DNA from 2 places in the Pseudomonas sp. NPDC007930 genome. Region 2 is predicted to be linked to the other one. Evidence: riboswitches for the same ligand, from Rfam matches in the RefSeq annotation. Region 2 holds a riboswitch; the other holds the start of a gene.
What was found. Region 2 has a riboswitch for manganese ahead of ACFZCE_RS01060 (TMEM165/GDT1 family protein). Riboswitches for the same ligand answer to the same signal wherever they lie in the genome.
Positions count from the first base shown of each region.

Region 1: linked by a shared signal. The riboswitch ahead of mntP (manganese efflux pump MntP) and the one ahead of ACFZCE_RS01060 (TMEM165/GDT1 family protein) in region 2 are both predicted to bind manganese.

Region 1 is NZ_JBIBKC010000010.1:50,368-58,954, forward strand. Features, by position in the region: gene ACFZCE_RS19370 (GNAT family N-acetyltransferase) at 1-180, opposite strand, end outside; gene ACFZCE_RS19375 (DUF1993 family protein) at 338-841, shown strand; gene ACFZCE_RS19380 (DnaJ domain-containing protein) at 937-2,148, shown strand; gene mntP (manganese efflux pump MntP) at 2,241-2,804, opposite strand; yybP-ykoY riboswitch at 2,813-2,978, opposite strand; gene ACFZCE_RS19390 (DUF1289 domain-containing protein) at 3,045-3,230, opposite strand; gene dmeF (CDF family Co(II)/Ni(II) efflux transporter DmeF) at 3,259-4,179, opposite strand; gene ACFZCE_RS19400 (metal-sensing transcriptional repressor) at 4,176-4,451, opposite strand; gene copC (copper homeostasis periplasmic binding protein CopC) at 4,531-4,902, opposite strand; gene ACFZCE_RS19410 (TonB-dependent copper receptor) at 4,887-6,950, opposite strand; gene ACFZCE_RS19415 (sigma-70 family RNA polymerase sigma factor) at 7,198-7,710, shown strand; gene ACFZCE_RS19420 (FecR domain-containing protein) at 7,704-8,587, shown strand, end outside.
Region 2 is NZ_JBIBKC010000001.1:218,341-226,927, reverse strand. Features, by position in the region: gene ACFZCE_RS01075 (SOS response-associated peptidase family protein) at 1-374, shown strand, start outside; gene ACFZCE_RS01070 (hypothetical protein) at 376-897, opposite strand; gene ACFZCE_RS01065 (M48 family metalloprotease) at 1,335-2,150, shown strand; gene ACFZCE_RS01060 (TMEM165/GDT1 family protein) at 2,225-2,809, opposite strand; yybP-ykoY riboswitch at 2,830-3,023, opposite strand; gene ACFZCE_RS01055 (methyltransferase) at 3,065-4,063, opposite strand; gene ACFZCE_RS01050 (2-hydroxyacid dehydrogenase) at 4,105-5,058, opposite strand; gene ACFZCE_RS01045 (LysE family transporter) at 5,141-5,770, shown strand; gene ACFZCE_RS01040 (long-chain-fatty-acid--CoA ligase) at 5,833-7,512, shown strand; gene ACFZCE_RS01035 (DUF1302 family protein) at 7,557-8,587, shown strand, end outside.

The DNA.
Region 1 (8,587 bases), on a different contig from region 2:
GCGCAGCCGCGGCGCCAGCCACGGGCGAAAATGCTCGGTCATCAGCCGCAAGGCCTGGGCATCCTTGCCCGCTTCGAGAAACATCGCCTCGCGCTGCTGGCAAATCAGTTCCAGGTCGCTGGCGCTTACAGGCCGGCAGGCAAGCCCGGCGGCGGTCAAGGCAATGGCGGGTTCAATCATGGCGATGGCTCTGGCAATGGGTACCCGAGCGTAGCGAGCGCCGGGCGTGCCCGGTAGCTACAGATTCGCCCGCCGCGGGCCATACAGCTGCCCGGCAAAATGGGTTACAGTCCGCACCGGCGGGGGCCAAAGCTGTTTGTTCTTCGATGGAGTTTCCATGCAAATCGCACTGTACGACGCATCCATTGCCGCCTTTTTGCGTGGCCTGAACAACCTCGATGCCTTCTTGGCGCAGGCCCAGGCCTACGCCGAGAAGAAGCAGTTCGACGCCGGCAACCTGCTGGTGGCGCGCCTGGCACCGGACATGCTGCCGTTCACCAAGCAGGTGCAGATCGCCTGCGACAGCGCGCGGTTTTCCGCGGGCCGCCTGAGCGGGGCCGAGGTGCCGAGCCACCCGGACGACGAAACCACGCTCGAGCAATTGCGTGAGCGCATCGGTAAAACCGTGGCCTTCCTCGAAGGGCTGGACAAAACCCTGTTCGACGGCCCGGAAAAAACCATCGAGATGAAGTTCAAGGGCCAGACCGCGACCTTCACCAGCCAGGACTACCTGTTGCAGTTCGCCTTACCGAATTTCTATTTCCACGTCACCACGGCCTACGCCATCCTGCGCCACAACGGCGTGGCGCTGGGCAAGATGCAGTACCTGGGTTTCGCCTGAGGCCGCGGCCACGGCCTCCCGCCGTGGCCTTCATTAAGCTACTATCGGCGCTCCTTCTAGCTGTCCCGCTTCGCGCGGAGTGACCCGGACGTTCCATGAGCCCACGCGACCCCTTGGGGTACTACGCGATCCTGGCCGTACCCCTGGATGCCAGCGACGAGCAGCTCAAGGCTGCTTACCGCCGGCGCGCCATGGCGCTGCACCCAGACCGCAACCCCGGGCACGACACCACCGAGCAATTCCAGTTGCTCAACGACGCCTTCAAGGTGCTCTCGGACCCTCGTACCCGTGCCACCTATGGCGCGGCCCCGCGCCAGGCGGCCCGGCCGGAGCCCACCCCGGAGCCTATCCGCTGTTCGGTGTGCGGCAAGGTGTCGGCGCAGCCGCGGGTGGCGGTGTTTCGCTCGGTCAGAAGCTTTGTGCTGGTCACCCTGCGCAAGCCGGTGGCTGGGGTGTTCTGCAGTGAGTGCGCGCAAAAAGCCGCGCTCAAGGCCTCGGCCATCACCTGGCTGCTGGGCTGGTGGGGCATCCCCTGGGGGCCGCTGCATTCGCTGCAGGCGTTGCTTGAAAACCTCTCCGGCGGCAGCCACCCGGCGTTGGAAAACGCCCGGATGCTGGCCTGGCAAGCGTACTGCTTCGAGCGCGCGGGCAAGCCGGATGTGGCCCATGCAGTGGCCCGCGATGCGCTGAAGTTTTGCGCCAAGGTGCGCCCCACTTCACGCCAGCCGGCGCGGGTAAAAGAACGCGATGAGCTGGCCCAGCGCCTGCAGGCGTTCATTGCCAGCCGCCCGGCGGGTGCGGCGCCAGCGCGGCTGAAGAACGCCTGGCGGCCGCTGAATCGATGGTTCCCGCTGCACCTGGCGGCACTGCTGCTGGCCGGCGCGCTGATCACCTGGGCGGTGATGAGCTGGCCGTTCGGCGGCGCCGAGGCGCCCCCGGCGCTGGCACCGAACGGCCAACCCTGGCCGTCGGCCGCGGGCTACCTGGCCGGCACCGCGCAAACTCGCCAGGGTGGGCATTGCCAGATCGTGCTCGACAACCAGCAGAACAGCGCGGCCGTGTACGTGCAACTGGTGCCGCTGGGGCAGGCTGGAGAGCCCCCGGCCCGCCAGGTGTTCGTGCCGGCCGGTGGCCTGTTCACGGTGGGCAGCGTGCAGGCCGGCCGCTATGAGCTGCGTTACCAGGAACTGGCCCGCGGCGGGCGGGCACGCAACCAGCCGATTACCCTGAGCGAAACCCAGAACGGCAAGCGCATCGACTACAGCGTGCTGACCCTCACCTTGCAGGGGGCCAAAGGGGCGCCCTAGGCCCAGGGTTCAATGGCCCTTCGTACGGCACCACCGGGATGCCGCGCCACGCTTTGCCACGAGGGCAATACCGCAAAACCCGGAAACCCCGCTCACGCCGACAGGTGCTCGTAGAGAATGGTCGCGCCCACCAGCATCAGCACGATGCCGCCGGCGATCTCAGCGCGCTTGCCTACCACTACGCCGAGCACCCGGCCGAGCATCACGCCAACGGTGACCATCACCGTGGTGGCCAGGCCGATGGCGCAGGCGGCCACCAGGATGTTCACGTCGACGAAGGCCAAACCCACGCCCACCGCCAGTGCGTCGATACTGGTGGCGAAGGCGGTCACGGCGAGGATGAAGAACGAGTGCTGGTTGGGTTTTTGTTCTTCTTCGGCGTCGTGCTTCACGCCGTTGTAGATCATGTGCAGGCCCAGCGCCAACAGCAGGATGAAGGCGATCCAATGGTCCCAGCTTTCGACAAAGCGCGTGGCGACCTGGCCGATGCCCCAGCCGACGAGGGGGGTAAGGGCTTCGATCACGCCGAAAATCAGGCCGGTGCGCAGGGCTTCGATGAAACGCGGCTTGTGCAGGCTCGAGCCTTTGCCGATCGCCGCGGCGAAGGCATCGGTGGACATGGCCATGGCCAGGAAGAAGAGGGAAATCGGGTTCACGGTGGTTGTTCCAGCCGGGCTATGAGTCAACGACGCCACCACGCGCCCGGCTTTAGGCATGGTGTGCATCGTTGGTCTCGCCAACCGGAAGGTGTTCGCGCCACGGCATAGGGCCGAGACTGATGACGCGAACGCTCTGGCACGAGGGCTAGAGCAGGCTACTCCCCAACAAGGGCCGCCACTATAGCGGGGCGGTTGTTAAAAAAACATTAATTTGTGGAGGGCGGAGCGAGGTTGGCGCTATGGCCGGGCCTTTTGCTTCAAACCCTTGAGCCGCACTTCGGCGCGCTTGGCCGCGGCCATTTTTTCCGGGCGCTTCATGCGCTTCCAGCCGCGGATGTCGGCCTTGGTCCGGCCGCAGCTCACGCACAGCTCGCCGCTCAGTTGGCAGAGGCTGATGCAGGGGTTTTCGATTTCTTTGGCCATGGCCGTTGCACCTAAATGGCTGCGGCGCTCAGGCCGGGTGAAATTCGACCGTCAGGTGGCTGACCTCATGCACCGGCCGCAAGCGCTCGCGGATGCGCTCGGCGCTGGCGCTGGGCTGGCCGACCACGCTGACGATCGCCGCGTGGGCTTGCGGGCCGACGCGCCATACGTGCAGGTCGGCGATGGTAGCATCGCCCGGTTGCTCGACCAATTGGCGAATTTCCTCGGCCACGTGGCTGTCGGTTTGGTCGAGCAGCACCGCGGCGCTGCTGCCCATCAGGCTCCAGGCCCAGCGGGCGATCACCAGCGCGCCGACGATGCCCATCAGCGGGTCGAGCCAGACCCAGCCCAGGTAGCGCCCAGCGAGCAGCGCGGCGATCGCCAGCACCGAGGTGAGGGCATCGGCCAGCACGTGCACGTAGGCGGCCTTAAGGTTGTTGTCGTGGCCATGGGCGTGGTGGTGGTCGTGCCCGTGTTCATGGCCATGCTCATGGCCATGGCCCAGCAGCAACGCGCTGGCGATGTTCACCGCCAGGCCGACCACGGCGATCAAGGTGGCGGTGCCGAACTGTACCGGTGCCGGTTGCAGCAGGCGCAGCAGGGATTCCGCGCCGATGCCCAGCGATACCAGGCCGAGGATCAGTGCCGAGGCAAAGCCGCCGAGGTCACCCACCTTGCCGGTGCCGAAGCTGAAGCGCGGGCTGCTGGCGTGGCGCTTGGCGAAGGCATAGGCGGCCGCGGCGATGCCCAATGCGCCAGCGTGGGTGGCCATGTGGAAGCCATCGGCGAGCAGGGCCATGGAACCGGTGAGGTAGCCGGCGGCGATTTCGCCGGCCATCATCACCACGGTCAGGGCCACTACCCACAGGGTGCGGCGGGCGTTTTGCTCGTGAGCCGCGCCGAGAAACACGTGGCTGTGGGTATGGGTGCTGGAGAGCGGCGGGTTCATTTGGCGTACCGGCGGATGGCTTCGAGCAATTCTTCAACGCCCTGGTTGCGTTGCTCGGGGGTGAGGGCCGGGTCGGCCACGTGGGCGCGGGCGTGCTCTTCGATGATTTCGTCCATCAGGCCGTTGATGGCGCCACGGGTGGCCGCCACCAGGTGCAGGGTTTTCGCGCAGTCGGCGCCGGTGTCGAGCGCGCGCTCGACCGCCTGGATTTGCCCGGCGATGCGCCGCACGCGCTTGAGCAAGTCATCCCGATTGGCTGCAACATGGCCCATACCATACTCCCCCTACCTATAATGGGCGGCATCATACGCATACCCCACCCCCCTATACAAGGGGGTAGGGCCGGGTGGCTCAGTCTTTCACGGTAAAGCTGTAGCGGCCCTCGCTTTTGTGGGTATCGACCGACACCACGCGCCATTGCACGCTGTAGTTGCCGGCGGCCAGTGGCTTGGCCGGGGTGACCAGCAGCACGGTCAAGTCGTTGGGCGCGGTGGTGACCTTGCTCACCTCAACCGGCTGGCCGTTCAGGCTGAGGTTTACGCTGGAGAAGCTCGCTTCGACGCCCTCGGAAAACTTCAATTGCAGGGCGGCGGGGCTGGGCACCGTGGCATTGGCCGCGGGGCTGGCGCTGGCCAGATGGGCGTGGGCCCAGGCGCTGTTGGCGAACGCCAAGGCGCTGAGCAGGGCAGTGGTGGCAATAAGGTTTTTTACGGCAGCGGGCATGCGCTTGGCCTCTTGGTTATAACAGCGAAAGGGTTCAGAAGGTGAAGTCCACCCTTGCTCCAGAGTGTGCGGCCCGGCTCGTTCAGCGGGGTGCCCGCGGGGTAGCCGAAGGCGGCGTTGCCGGCCAGGTTCAGGTGCTCGGTATAGCGCTTGCCCAGCAGGTTATCCACCCCGGCGCTGAGCTTCCAGTGGCGATCGACCCGGTAGGCGGCATTGGCCGAGAGCACGCCGAAGCCGGCCGAGGGGCCGAAGTCCTGGCCGACCACGTTGCCGCTGCCCACCGCCACCCGGTGTTGCGCCGCCACCAGGCGCCAGAGCACACCGCTGCTCCAGCGCTCGCGGCTGTAGTGCAGGCCAAGCCGCGCCTCCAGCGGTGGCTGTTGCGCCAGGGCGCGGTGGTCGGTGCTGTTGCGGCCCCAGGCGTAGGCCAACGTGGCGTCGCCGTTAACCTGCTCGGTGAAGCGATAGCTGGCGCCCAGCTCGCCGCCCCAGATGTGCGCGTCGACGTTGCGCGCCTGGCTGCCGGGGTTGTAGCTGAACAGGATGAAGTCCCGAACCACCCCGGCATAGGCCGACACCCAGGCCTCGAGGTGTTCGCCGCGGTACTGGGCGCCGGCGTCCAGTTGGGTGGTTTTCTCCGGCTGCACGCCGCTGAAGGCGTTGGCCGTGCCATCCGGCCCGCGGCGGGCGGAGAACAGCTCCCAGTAATCCGGGAAGCGCTGCACATGGCCCAGGCCCGCGTACAGCGTGGCGCTGCCGAGGTCGTGTTCATAGCGGGCAAAGCCACTGGGCAGGGTGCTGGCGCGGCGCTGGCCTGCACCGGCGGTGGGCCGGTAATCGGTGGTGTCGGCGTGGTCCAGGCGCACGCCGCTGACTATTCGGCCCTGGGGGCTGGCGTGCCAGGTGCTTTCGGCGAAGGCGCCGTAGTTGTGCATCGTGGCGTCGTGCAGCCAGGGGAAGTGGCCGCTGCCGGTGTAGGCGCCGCTCACAGGGTTATACGCCGACGCGCGCCGGCGGTGCTCGCTGCGCAGCGCGTCCATGCCGGCGACCAGTTGCCAGTGCTCGCCCTCGAAGGTTGCCGCCAGGCGCCCGCCACTGGTGCGGCGGTCTACTTCCGACGCCCGCGGGTAGGCCCCGGGCGGGGTGTTGCGCAGGCGGAAGTTGTCCATCACATGGTGGGCGTAGTTGTAGTACAGCTGGCCTTCGAGTGTATGCAGCAGGCCGCCCGAGAAGCCCTGCTCGGCGCGCAGGCCGAAGCTGTCACGGGCGAAGCGGCTGCCGTCCATGCCACGCGCGCCGTAGCGGGCTTCACCGTTGCCCTTGCCGGCACTGAGTTCCAGCAGGGTATCCGGCGCGGGCGCCCAGCCCAGGGCGAGGTCGCCGTTCCACTTGCGCCAGCGCGAGGGCACCGGCTGGCCGGCACCGTCGCGGTAGTCGTCGGCCTGGGCCTGGTTGCCGACCAGCCGTAGGTAGCCCTCGGGGCCGCCCAGGGCGCCGTCGAGCACCCGGTCGAAACGGCCGTTGCTGCCCGCCAATACACTGCCGGCCAGGCGGCTGCCGGATTGCTCGAAGGCCTCGCGCTCGCGTTCGAACAGCACCGTGCCAGCCGAGGCGCCGGGGCCCCACAGCACGCTTTGCGGGCCTTTGATCACGGTGAGGGTGTCGAAGGTTTCCGGGGCGATGTAGGCGCTGGGGGCGTCCATGCGCCCGGGGCAGGCGCCGAGCAGCAGCCCGCCGTTGGTGCGCAGGTTCAGCCGCGAGCCGAATTGGCCGCGCAGCACGGGGTCGCCGTTGCTGCCGCCGTTGCGGATGGCGTTGAAGCCGGCGAAGGTTTTCAGGTAGTCGGCGCCATCGCTGGCCGGCACCGGCTGGCGCGCCTCTTTGGGGAGGGTGGTGAAGGTCAGTGGTGACTGCGGCGCCACCGCGGTGATCACCGTGGGGCCGAGGGTAAGCGGGCTGCCCGTGAGGGGCTCGGCAGCGCCCAGCGGGGTGGCGAAACCCAGGAGGGCGCAGAGCGGCCAGCGGGCGGAACGTGACGCAGTGTGCATGAGGGTGTTCTTTTTTTAGGCAATAAGCCGCCCCACAGCGGGGTGCCGTGTGCAGCGAAAAGGGTTTGGGCAGCCGATGGCCCGGCTTCGAGCGCGGAAACTACCACCCAGGGCAAACCCTGCCTACGCGGCTTTTGTAACAGCGCTTGGCTGCCGTTGTCCGGGGGCTTATGGGGTGAAAGGGTAGTGTTACAAAGCTTATATAAAATATAATCGATCTCATTACGCATTTGCATGGGGCAAACCGATGGCTGAACAGGCGGCAACCGAGGCGCGGGCGTTCCACGCCCTGTACCAGGCCAACCGTGGCTGGCTCGAGCAGTGGCTGGCGCGCCGCCTGGGCAGCGCCTGGGATGCCGCCGACCTCAGCCAGGATGCCTTCATGCGGGTGCTCGGCAGCACCCAGCGGATCACCGAGCTGCACGAGCCGCGCGCCTACCTGAAAACCATCGGCAAGCGCTTGCTGGTCAACTTCTACCAACGCCGCAGCCTGGAACAGGCCTACCTCGACGCCTTGGCGCAATTGCCCGAGGCCTGCGCGCCGTCGCCCGAACAGCGCTGGCTGTTGCTCGAAACCTTGCAGGCGCTGGACGAACTGCTCGGCGGCTTGCCGCCGCGGGTGCGCCGGGCATTTTTGCTGAGCCAGCTCGAGGGCCTGGGCTACCGCGAGATCGGCGAGCGCCTGGGGGTGAGCGAGCGCAGCGTGAAACGCTACATGGCGCTGGCCTACGAACACTGCCTGTTGGTGGAACTGTGCTGAGCCCGGAGGTCGCCCGGGCGGCGGCGCGCTGGCAGGTGTTGGTCGAATCTGGCGGCGCCAGTGAGCGCGACCTCGCCGCGCTGCAGCGCTGGCGGGCCGCCAGCGAGGCCCACGAGCAGGCCTGGCATGCCTTGCAGCGCTTGCATGGGCGCTTCGAGGGGCTGCCGGCGCCACTGGCGATGGCCAGCCTCGACCGCCCCGAAGCGGGGCGCCGGCAACTGCTCAAGGGCATGTTGGGGCTGGCAGTGGCGGCCCCGGCCGCCTGGGTGGCCTGGCGCGAGCTGCCACTGGCGGCCTGGCGCGCCGACTACAGCACCGGTACCGGTGAGCGCCGGCGGGTGGTGTTGGCCGATGGCAGCCTGCTGCAGCTGAACACCGCCTCCGCGGTGAACGTGCGCGCCCAGCAGCTGCGTTTGCTGCGCGGGGAAATCGCCCTGCGCCTGGGCGCCGCCGCGCCTTGGCGGGTGGACACCGCCCTGGGCCGCGCCACCTTGGCCAGTGGTGAGTTGTGTGTGCGCGAAGACGCCAGCGGCTGCGAGTTTGCCCTGCTCAGCGGCCAGGCGTTGATCGAAGCGGGTGGGCAAAACCGCCTGGCGCTCAGCGCCGGCCAGCGGGTGCGGCTCGAGGCGGGTGGCTTTGGCCCGGTCAGCCTGTTCGACACCAGGCAGCCCGGCTGGCGCGACGGGGTGATCGTCGCCCTCAACCAGCCCTTGGGCGACTTTTTACGCGACCTCGACCGCTACCGCCCAGGCCTGTTGCGTTGGGCCCCTGAGCTGGAGCCATTGCGAGTGACCGGCAGCTTTCGCCTCGACAACACCGACCAGGTGCTCGAATTGCTCGCCGCCAGCCTGCCGCTGCGGGTGCAGTGGCGCACGCG
Region 2 (8,587 bases):
AGGCGTTCCGCCAGCGCCGCTGCCTGCTGCCGGCCAATGGTTTTTACGAGTGGCGCGGCTCGGTGCGCAAGCAACCCTATTGGTTGACCCCAGGCGAAGGCTCGAACCTGTACTTCGCCGCCGTGTGGGAGGCCTACAGCGTAGGTGAGGAGGTATGGCTGAGCACCGCGGTGGTCACCCAGGCCGCCGCCGCTCAACGCCGGCCGTTGATCCTCGATGCCCGCGAGCAGGCGCTGTGGCTGGCCGCCGACACGCCGCTGCCGCAGCTGTACAGCCTGCTGGCCAAGCCCTGCGCCAGCCTGCGCGAGCGGCCGTTGGCAAAATTGGTGAACGACCCGAAGCTGGATGCGCCGGAGTGTTTGACGCCGGCGTGAGTCAAAGCGGGTTGGCGCCGATGGCAGCTGTCGCTAGCTGTTCACCCAGCATCCAGGAGGCGCAAACCCCGCAGCGTGCTGCGACAATCTTTTTTGCCCTGGAAAGGTCTTCTGCCAATTTCCGGTTGAAGATAGGTTCGTGATGGGCGATGCGGTTGCGGAGTAAACGGATGGATTTCAAGTCGTCCGCCAGGCGTTGACGGTGCTCGGCTACCGAGCGATCGCGGGGAAGATGGGGGAACGTCGTGAACAGTTGCGGTATCCACACCCTGGCATCGTGGCGGCGAGTAAACAGGCTTTCCCAGAATTTGAACTTGAGCTCGACAATCACCCGGTCCGGAGTCGGCACGCGCTTGCGCGTGTCGATAAGGTCGCGGCGGGGGTTGTAACCCGGCCCTTTCGGCATCGGTAAGCTCATTTCGAATGTGCTCTGCCAAGGCCAGCGTGGGCCGTATACGGCGCAGAGCGCTTCGGCGACAGCGTTGCGTACTGTTATCTCGCACATGTGCAGCGGAGCAAGCATCGCCCCGGCCACCTGTGCATTCCAGGCATACAAAGTAACAGCTGCCCATGGTTGAACTTGCCCAGCTATGGCAGTGGCAGCCTCATAGGTTGCGAAGCGTGGTGTCGACAACAGCCGGCTCAAGGCTGATGGTAATGAGGGGTGGGGAGTTGACGGCACGGGCGGCTTTCCTTAATCTCGACTGCACTCGCCGAGGGAAACGCGGGCGCAAGCCTCCACCCACGGACATAAGCAAGTGCTGTAGACAAAACCCGCCTTAATGGCGGGTTTTTTCGTTGTTGGCCCCGAACCTTACCAATACCTGTATGGCCTACCAAGCACCGCTTCCCTATTGGCTGCCTGGTTTGGTTTCTCTATGTAAACGGCCCATTTGCCACCATCCCCGCCGCCCATCGTATCGGTTACGATACACGCCACATCGGTAAGGGAACCCTTTCATGCGCAAGCCATTCTTTCCCCTGGCGCTGGCCGGCAGCCTGCTGCTCGCCGGGTGCCAGGCGGTGAACACCACCAGCGGCGACGCGGTCGGTGTCAACCGCAAGCAGTACATGTTCAGCATGCTCTCGACCGACCAGGTCAACCAGATGTATGCCACCTCTTATAAAGACACGCTGAGCAAGGCCAGCGCCCAGGGCGCGCTGGACAAGAACAGCGCCGAGGCCAAGCGCGTGCAGGCAGTGGCCGACCGCCTGATCGCCCAGGCGCCGAAGCTGCGCCCGGACGCCGCGCAGTGGCCGTGGGAGGTGAACCTGATCAAAAGCGATGAACTGAACGCCAACTGCGGGCCCGGCGGCAAGATCATCGTCTACACCGGGATCATCGATAAACTGCAACTGAGCGACGACGAACTGGCCGCGGTGATGGGCCATGAAATCGCCCACGCCCTGCGCGAGCACGGCCGCGAGGCGATGTCCAAGGCGTACGGCATCGAGATGGCGAAGCAGGGCGCCGGCGCCCTGTTCGGCCTGGGGCAGGATTCGCTGGCGCTGGCCGACACGGTCACCCAGTACGGCATGACCTTGCCCAACAGCCGCGCCAACGAGAACGAAGCAGACCTCATCGGCCTGGAGCTGTCGGCCCGCGCCGGCTACAACCCGAACGCGGCGATCACTCTGTGGAAGAAAATGAACGCCGCCGGTGGGGCAGGGCAGCCGGAATTCCTCAGCACCCACCCCTCCGACGCCAACCGCATCAGCGCCTTGCAGGCGGCGATCCCCAAGGTGATGCCGCTCTACCAGGCCGCCAAGGGCTAGCCCTCAGGCTTGTTGCTTGCTTGCTTGCTTGCTTGCCGCTTGCCGCTTGCCGCTTCCCGCTGGAAGCGGCAGGCTTAAAGCCAGCCGCTCACCACCATCGCCTTGTACACCGAGTACACCGCCAGCACGAAGAACGCGGCGGCGGCCAGGCGGCGGATCAGGGTCAGCGGCAGTTTGTCGGCGGCGAAGTTGCCCGCCAGCACCACCGGCACGTTGGCGATCAGCATGCCCAGGCTGGTACCGATGATCACCAGCAGCAGGTGCGGGTACTGGGCGGCCAGCATCACCGTGGCCACTTGCGTTTTGTCGCCGATTTCAGCGATGAAGAACGCAATCAACGTGGCCATGAACGGGCCGAACTTGCTGCCGCGGTTGGCTTCGTCGTCGTCCATTTTGTCGGGCACCAGCGTCCACAGCGCGGTGGCGGTGAAGCTCGCGGCGAGGATCCAGTGCAGCACGGTGTCGGTCAGGTAGCTACTCACCCACGCGCCCACGGCGCCAGCGGCGGCATGGTTGGCCAGCGTGGCGGCAAGAATGCCGAGAATGATCGGTACCGGCTTGCGAAAGCGAGCGGCGAGGATCAGCGCAAGGAGTTGGGTCTTGTCACCGATTTCGGCCAGCGCAACGATACCGGTTGGGACAAGAAGGGATTCAAGCATCAGGCTTCCTACGGGGGCGGGTCGACACGGCTATGACACGTACAGCCTCCCCGCCCCGGGTAAGGTGTGCGTGTCATAGGTCTTGTCAAACCGCCGGGCCCCTCTGACGTGGGCCTCCGGGTCGCTCGCGCCATGGCCTGTGGGCCAAGTGTGTTGACGCGTGCCAATGCGAGCCAGGCGGCTCGCCGGGAGACTACTCCCCTAGGACGGAGCGGATTCTGCCTAGCTGGCTTGGCAAAGGCAAGCGGTTTGTTTCTAGGCCTTGGCCGCGCGATAGAGGCGGAAGCCCTCACGTTCAGCGAGGGTTTGGCAATTGCCCAAGGCCTCTTCGAGCAGCGGCGGGTAGCGCAGGAAGCTATTCGCGACCAGGCGGATTTCCCCACCTTTTTGCAGGCATTGGCGGCTTTTTCGCAGCAGCGTTTCTGTAGCGGCGTAGTGGGTGTGCACCCCGGTATGGAACGGCGGGTTGCTGATGATCGCCTCCAGCCCGCTGGGCGCGGCGTCGATGCCGTCGCCGCAAATCAGCTCGGCGGCCAGGCCATTGGCCTCCAGGGTCAGCGCGCTGGCGGCGATGGCGAAGGCATCGACATCCAGCAGGCTGACCCGGCTATCCGGGTAGCGCCGCTTGAGCGCCGCGCCAACCACCCCGGCGCCGCAGCCGAAGTCCAGCAGGTGCCCGCCGGGCAGGCCTTCAAGGTGTTCGAGCAGCAGCGCGGTGCCGCGGTCGAGGCGGCCGTGGCTGAACACCCCCGGCAGGCTCACCACCTGCAGCGCGCCGCCCGGGGCCGCGACGCTGAAGCGTTGTGCCAAGGCCTGCAGCACCGGGGCCGCGGGCGGGGTGGCGACATCAACCCGCCACAACTGGCAGTGCCGCGCGCTGTCGAGCTTGCGCGGTGCGCCATAACCTTGCAGCAGCCGCGCCGAGCCCTCGATGCCGCCGCGCTTTTCTCCCACCAGGTACAGCGTGGCGCCGCCCAGGCGGGCGGCAAGGGCATCGAGCAGGTAGCTGGCGAGGTCCTTGGCCTTGGGCAAGAACAGCACCGCGGCGCTGAAGCTGCCCGCGGGCACCTCGGTGCCAAAGTGGCAGCGCCCGCCGAAGCGCCCGGCGAGGGCGCCGTGGTCGGCGGCGTTCCAGCTCCAGGCCTGGGCCTGCGGCAGCTGCGCGAGCAGGCCGTCGGCCGGCGCGCCGGCCAGCAGCAGTGGGCCGGCGAACAGGTCGGCCTGGCGTAGCAGCACTTCACTGCGCGGGTCCATGGTCAGCTCCTTGGCTAAAAAACCGCGAAGTTTACCAAAGCTCAGCTGACCACGCGCAGTGCCCGGCCCTCGGCGAAGGCGCCGGCGTTGTCGGCCAGTTGGCCGACGATACGCTGGCGTGCTTCGCGGCTGCCCCAGGCGCTGTGCGGGGTCACGATCAAGCGCGGCAGGTCGCTGGCCAGCAACGGGTTGCCGGCGGCCGGCGGCTCGGTGGTCAGCACGTCGGTGGCGGCGCCGCCAAGGTGGCCGCTGCGCAGGGCATCGGCGAGGGCCTGTTCATTGACCAGGCCGCCGCGCCCGGCGTTGATCACAAACGCGCCGGGCTTGAGCAGCGCCAGCTCGGCGGCGCCGATCAGGTCGCGGGTGTGTTCGTTGAGCGGGCAGTGCAGGGTGAGGGCATCGACCTGCGGCAGCAGTTCGCTCAGCGGCAAGCGGCCGTCGCGCGCCGGGCGGTTGGGCAACTGGCCGATCAGCACGCGCATGCCGAACGCTTCGGCCAGGCGCGCCACCGCGCTGCCCAGCTCGCCGTGGCCGAGCAGGCCGAGGGTTTTGCCCTCCAGCTCGACGATGGGGAAGTCCAGCAGGCAGAACTGCTTGGCCTTCTGCCATTGCCCGGCGGCGACCGCTTGCTGGTACTGCGGCAGGCTGGTGGCCAGCGCCAGTAGCAGCATCAGCGTGTGCTGCGCCACCGACGGGGTGCCGTAGCCCTGGCAGTTGCACACCGTCACCCCTTGGGCGCGGGCGGCGGCCAGGTCAACGTTGTTGGTGCCGGTGGCTGACACCAGGATCAGCTTCAGTTGTGGGTTGGCGGCCAGGGCCTGGGCGTCGATCAGTACCTTGTTGCTGATCGCCACCCCGTACCCGGCCAGGCGCGCGGCAGTGTCGGCCGGCTCGGTGCTGGCGTGCAGGTGCAGGGCGCTGAACACCTGGCGCAGGGGCGCCAAGTCGAGGTCGCCGAGGTCCAGGGAGCTGTGATCGAGAAAAACCGCGCGCATCAGGTGCCGCCTCTTGTGGGGTTGTGGTGGTAAATTACCCAATCGAAGAACCTATTTGTTACAAATTTTGAGGCCTGCCGCCATGTACTGGACCGAGTTTCTCACCGTTGCACTGATTCACCTGCTCGCTGTGGCCAGCCCCGGGCCGGATTTCGCCGTGGTGGTGCGCGAAAGCGTGACCCACGGCCGCCGCGCCGGCACCTGGACAGCGCTGGGCGTGGGCTCGGCGATCTTCCTCCACGTAGGCTATTCGTTGCTGGGGATCGGCCTGATCGTGTCGCAGTCGATCGTGCTGTTCAACCTGCTCAAATGGCTGGCGGCTGCTTACCTGCTGTACATCGGCTTCAAGGCCCTGCGCGCGCGCCCGGCGGCGCCCGGCGAGGCCGTTCTGGTGCGCGGCCTGCAGCCACGCTCGCCACGCCAGGCCTACACCGCGGGCTTCATGACCAACGGCCTGAACCCCAAGGCGACGCTGTTCTTCCTGTCGCTGTTCACCGTGGTGATCAACCCGCACACCCCACTGGCGGTACAGGCCGGCTATGGCGTGTACCTGGCCTTCGCCACCGCGGGGTGGTTCTGCCTGGTGGCGCTGCTGTTCAGCCAGGCGCGGGTGCGCGCTGGCTTTGCCCGCATGGGCCATTGGTTCGACCGCACCATGGGCGCGGTGCTGGTGGCGTTGGGGGTGAAGATCGCCCTGACCGAAATGCATTGAGGGCTCTGAAACGAGTGCTAGGCTCAGGAGATTGCCCAGCACTCGCCTAAAAGGACCCCCCGATGCAGACGCGTGTTCTCCCTCCCGCCGAAGGTGCCTACTCCTACCCGCTGCTCATCAAGCATTTGCTCAAATCGGGCAGCCGTTATGAACGTTCCCGGGAAATCGTCTACCGCGACCTGGTGCGCTTCGACTACCGCACCCTCAACACGCGCATCGCCCGCCTGGCCGGGGCGCTGGTCGCTGCGGGGGTCAAGCCTGGCGACACGGTGGCGATCATGGACTGGGACAGCCACCGTTACCTCGAGTGCATGTTCGCCATCCCGATGATCGGCGCGGTGGCGCACACCATCAACGTGCGGCTGTCGCCGGAGCAGATCCTCTACACCATGAACCACGCCGAAGACCGCCTGGTGCTGGTCAACAGTGAGTTCATTCCGCTGTACAACGCCCTGGCCGGGCAACTGACCACGGTCGAAAGCACCATCGTGCTCAGCGACAGCGGCGCCGGCGAGCATGACCTGCCCGGGTTGCTGGGCGAGTACGAAGCGCTGCTGGCGGCGCAGCCGGAGCACTACGACTTCCCCGATTTCGACGAGAACTCGGTGGCCACCACCTTCTACACCACCGGCACCACCGGCAACCCCAAGGGGGTGTACTTCACCCACCGGCAACTGGTGCTGCACACCATGGGCATCGCCACCCTGCTGGGCAGCGTCGACTGCGTGCGGCTGATGGGCACCAACGACGTGTACATGCCGATCACCCCGATGTTCCACGTGCATGCCTGGGGCGTGCCCTACGTGGCCACCATGCTCGGCATCAAGCAGGTGTACCCCGGCCGCTACGAGCCCGACATGCTGGTGCGGCTGTGGCAGCAGGAGAAGGTCACCTTCTCCCACTGCGTGCCGACCATCCTGCAAATGCTGCTGGCCTGCAAGCAGGGCGCTGGTATCGATTTTGGCGGCTGGAAGATCATCATCGGCGGCAGCGCGCTCAACCGCACCCTGTACGACGCCGCACTGGCGCGGGGGATCCAGCTCACCGCGGCGTACGGCATGTCTGAAACCTGCCCGTTGATCGCCTGCGCCTACTTCGACGAAGAACTGATGGCCGCCGACGACGCCACGCGGGTTCCCTACCGGCTCAAGGCCGGGGTGCCGGTGCCGCTGGTCGATGCCGCGGTGGTCGACACCGAGGGTAATTTCCAGCCGGCCGACGGTCACAGCCAGGGCGAACTGGTGCTGCGCGCGCCGTGGCTGACCATGAGCTACTTCAAGGAACCGGAAAAAGGCGCCGAGCTGTGGCAGGGCGGCTGGATGCACACCGGCGACGTGGCCACCCTCGACGAACACGGGGTGATCGACATCCGCGACCGTATCAAGGATGTGATCAAGACCGGCGGCGAGTGGGTGTCTTCGCTCGAGCTCGAGGCGTTGATCGCCCAGCACCCGGTGGTGCGCGAGGTGGCGGTGGTGGGCGTGGCCGACGCCCAGTGGGGCGAGCGGCCGTTCGCGCTGGTGGTGCTGCACGAGGGCCAGGCGCTCGACGCCCAGGCGATCAAAACCCACCTGGCGCCGTTCGTGGAGCAGGGCCGGATCAACAAATGGGCAGTGCCCAGCCAGATCGCGCGGGTACCGGAAATCCCCAAGACCAGCGTCGGCAAGCTGGACAAGAAACGCATCCGGGTCGACATCGTCGACTGGCAGGCGAGCAACAGCCCGTTCCTGTCGTCTTTATGAAAACCACCCCGGGCGCTTGACGCCTGCCGCGCCGGGCCGCCAGCATGGGCCTTTTTTCGGCAGGGGCAGGCACTTTGGGCGGCAGGGCATGGCAGGGCAGTTGGGCGTTGGGTGTGGTCGCCTTGATGGCGGGGCCCAGCTTCGGCGTACCGCTCAACATCGGCCCGGTGGAAGGCCAGTTCGACACCCAGTTCTCGCTCAGCAGTGGCTGGGGCCTGGCCTCGCCCAGCCAGCGCCTGGTGGGCGCCAGCAACGGTGGCCACGCCGCGGCCGCCAGCAGCGACGATGGCCGCCTGAACTTCAAGCGTGGCGAGGCCTTCAGCCGCCGTTTCGAGGGCGTGCACGCGCTGGAGCTGCGCTACCAGGACAGCGGCCTGTACCTGCGTGGCCGCTATTGGTACGACTTCAAGCTCGAAGACGAACATCAGCGCTTCAAGGACATCGACGACAGCGGCCGCGCGCTGGGCAGCCGCAGTGCCGGCGGGCAGTTGCTCGAAGCCTTCGCCTGGCAGCATTACCAACTGGGCGGGCAGCCTGGCACCGTGCGCGTGGGCCGGCAGGTGGTGCACTGGGGCGAAGCGCAGTTGATCGGCGGCGGCATCGATGCGATCAACCCCACCGGCGCGCAACTGTTCCCCAGCGCCGCCGCGCCCTGGCGCGAGCAGGCACTGCCGACCAGCCTGTTCTACGTGCGGCAGAACCTGACCGACGCGCTGTCAGTCGATGGCTTTTACCAACTGGCGTGGGACCCAGACCAACAGGCCAACTGCGGCACGTTTTTCGCCAGCAGCGATGCCCTGGCCAAGGGCTGCGCGGGCAACCTGGCCCTCGGCCCGGCCAGCGCCGGCCAGCCCGAAGGCACGCTGGTTGCCCGCGGCCATGACGATGAACCCAGCAGCGGCGGCCAGTTCGGCCTGGCCGTGCATTACCAGCTCAGCCCGTGGAATACCGAGCTGGGTGCCTACGTGCTCAACTACCACAGCCGCGCCGCCTACCTGGCCGGCGACGGCCCTGGGTACTACGTGAAATATCCTGAAAACATTCATTTGTACGGATTGAGCTTTTCGTCGGTTTT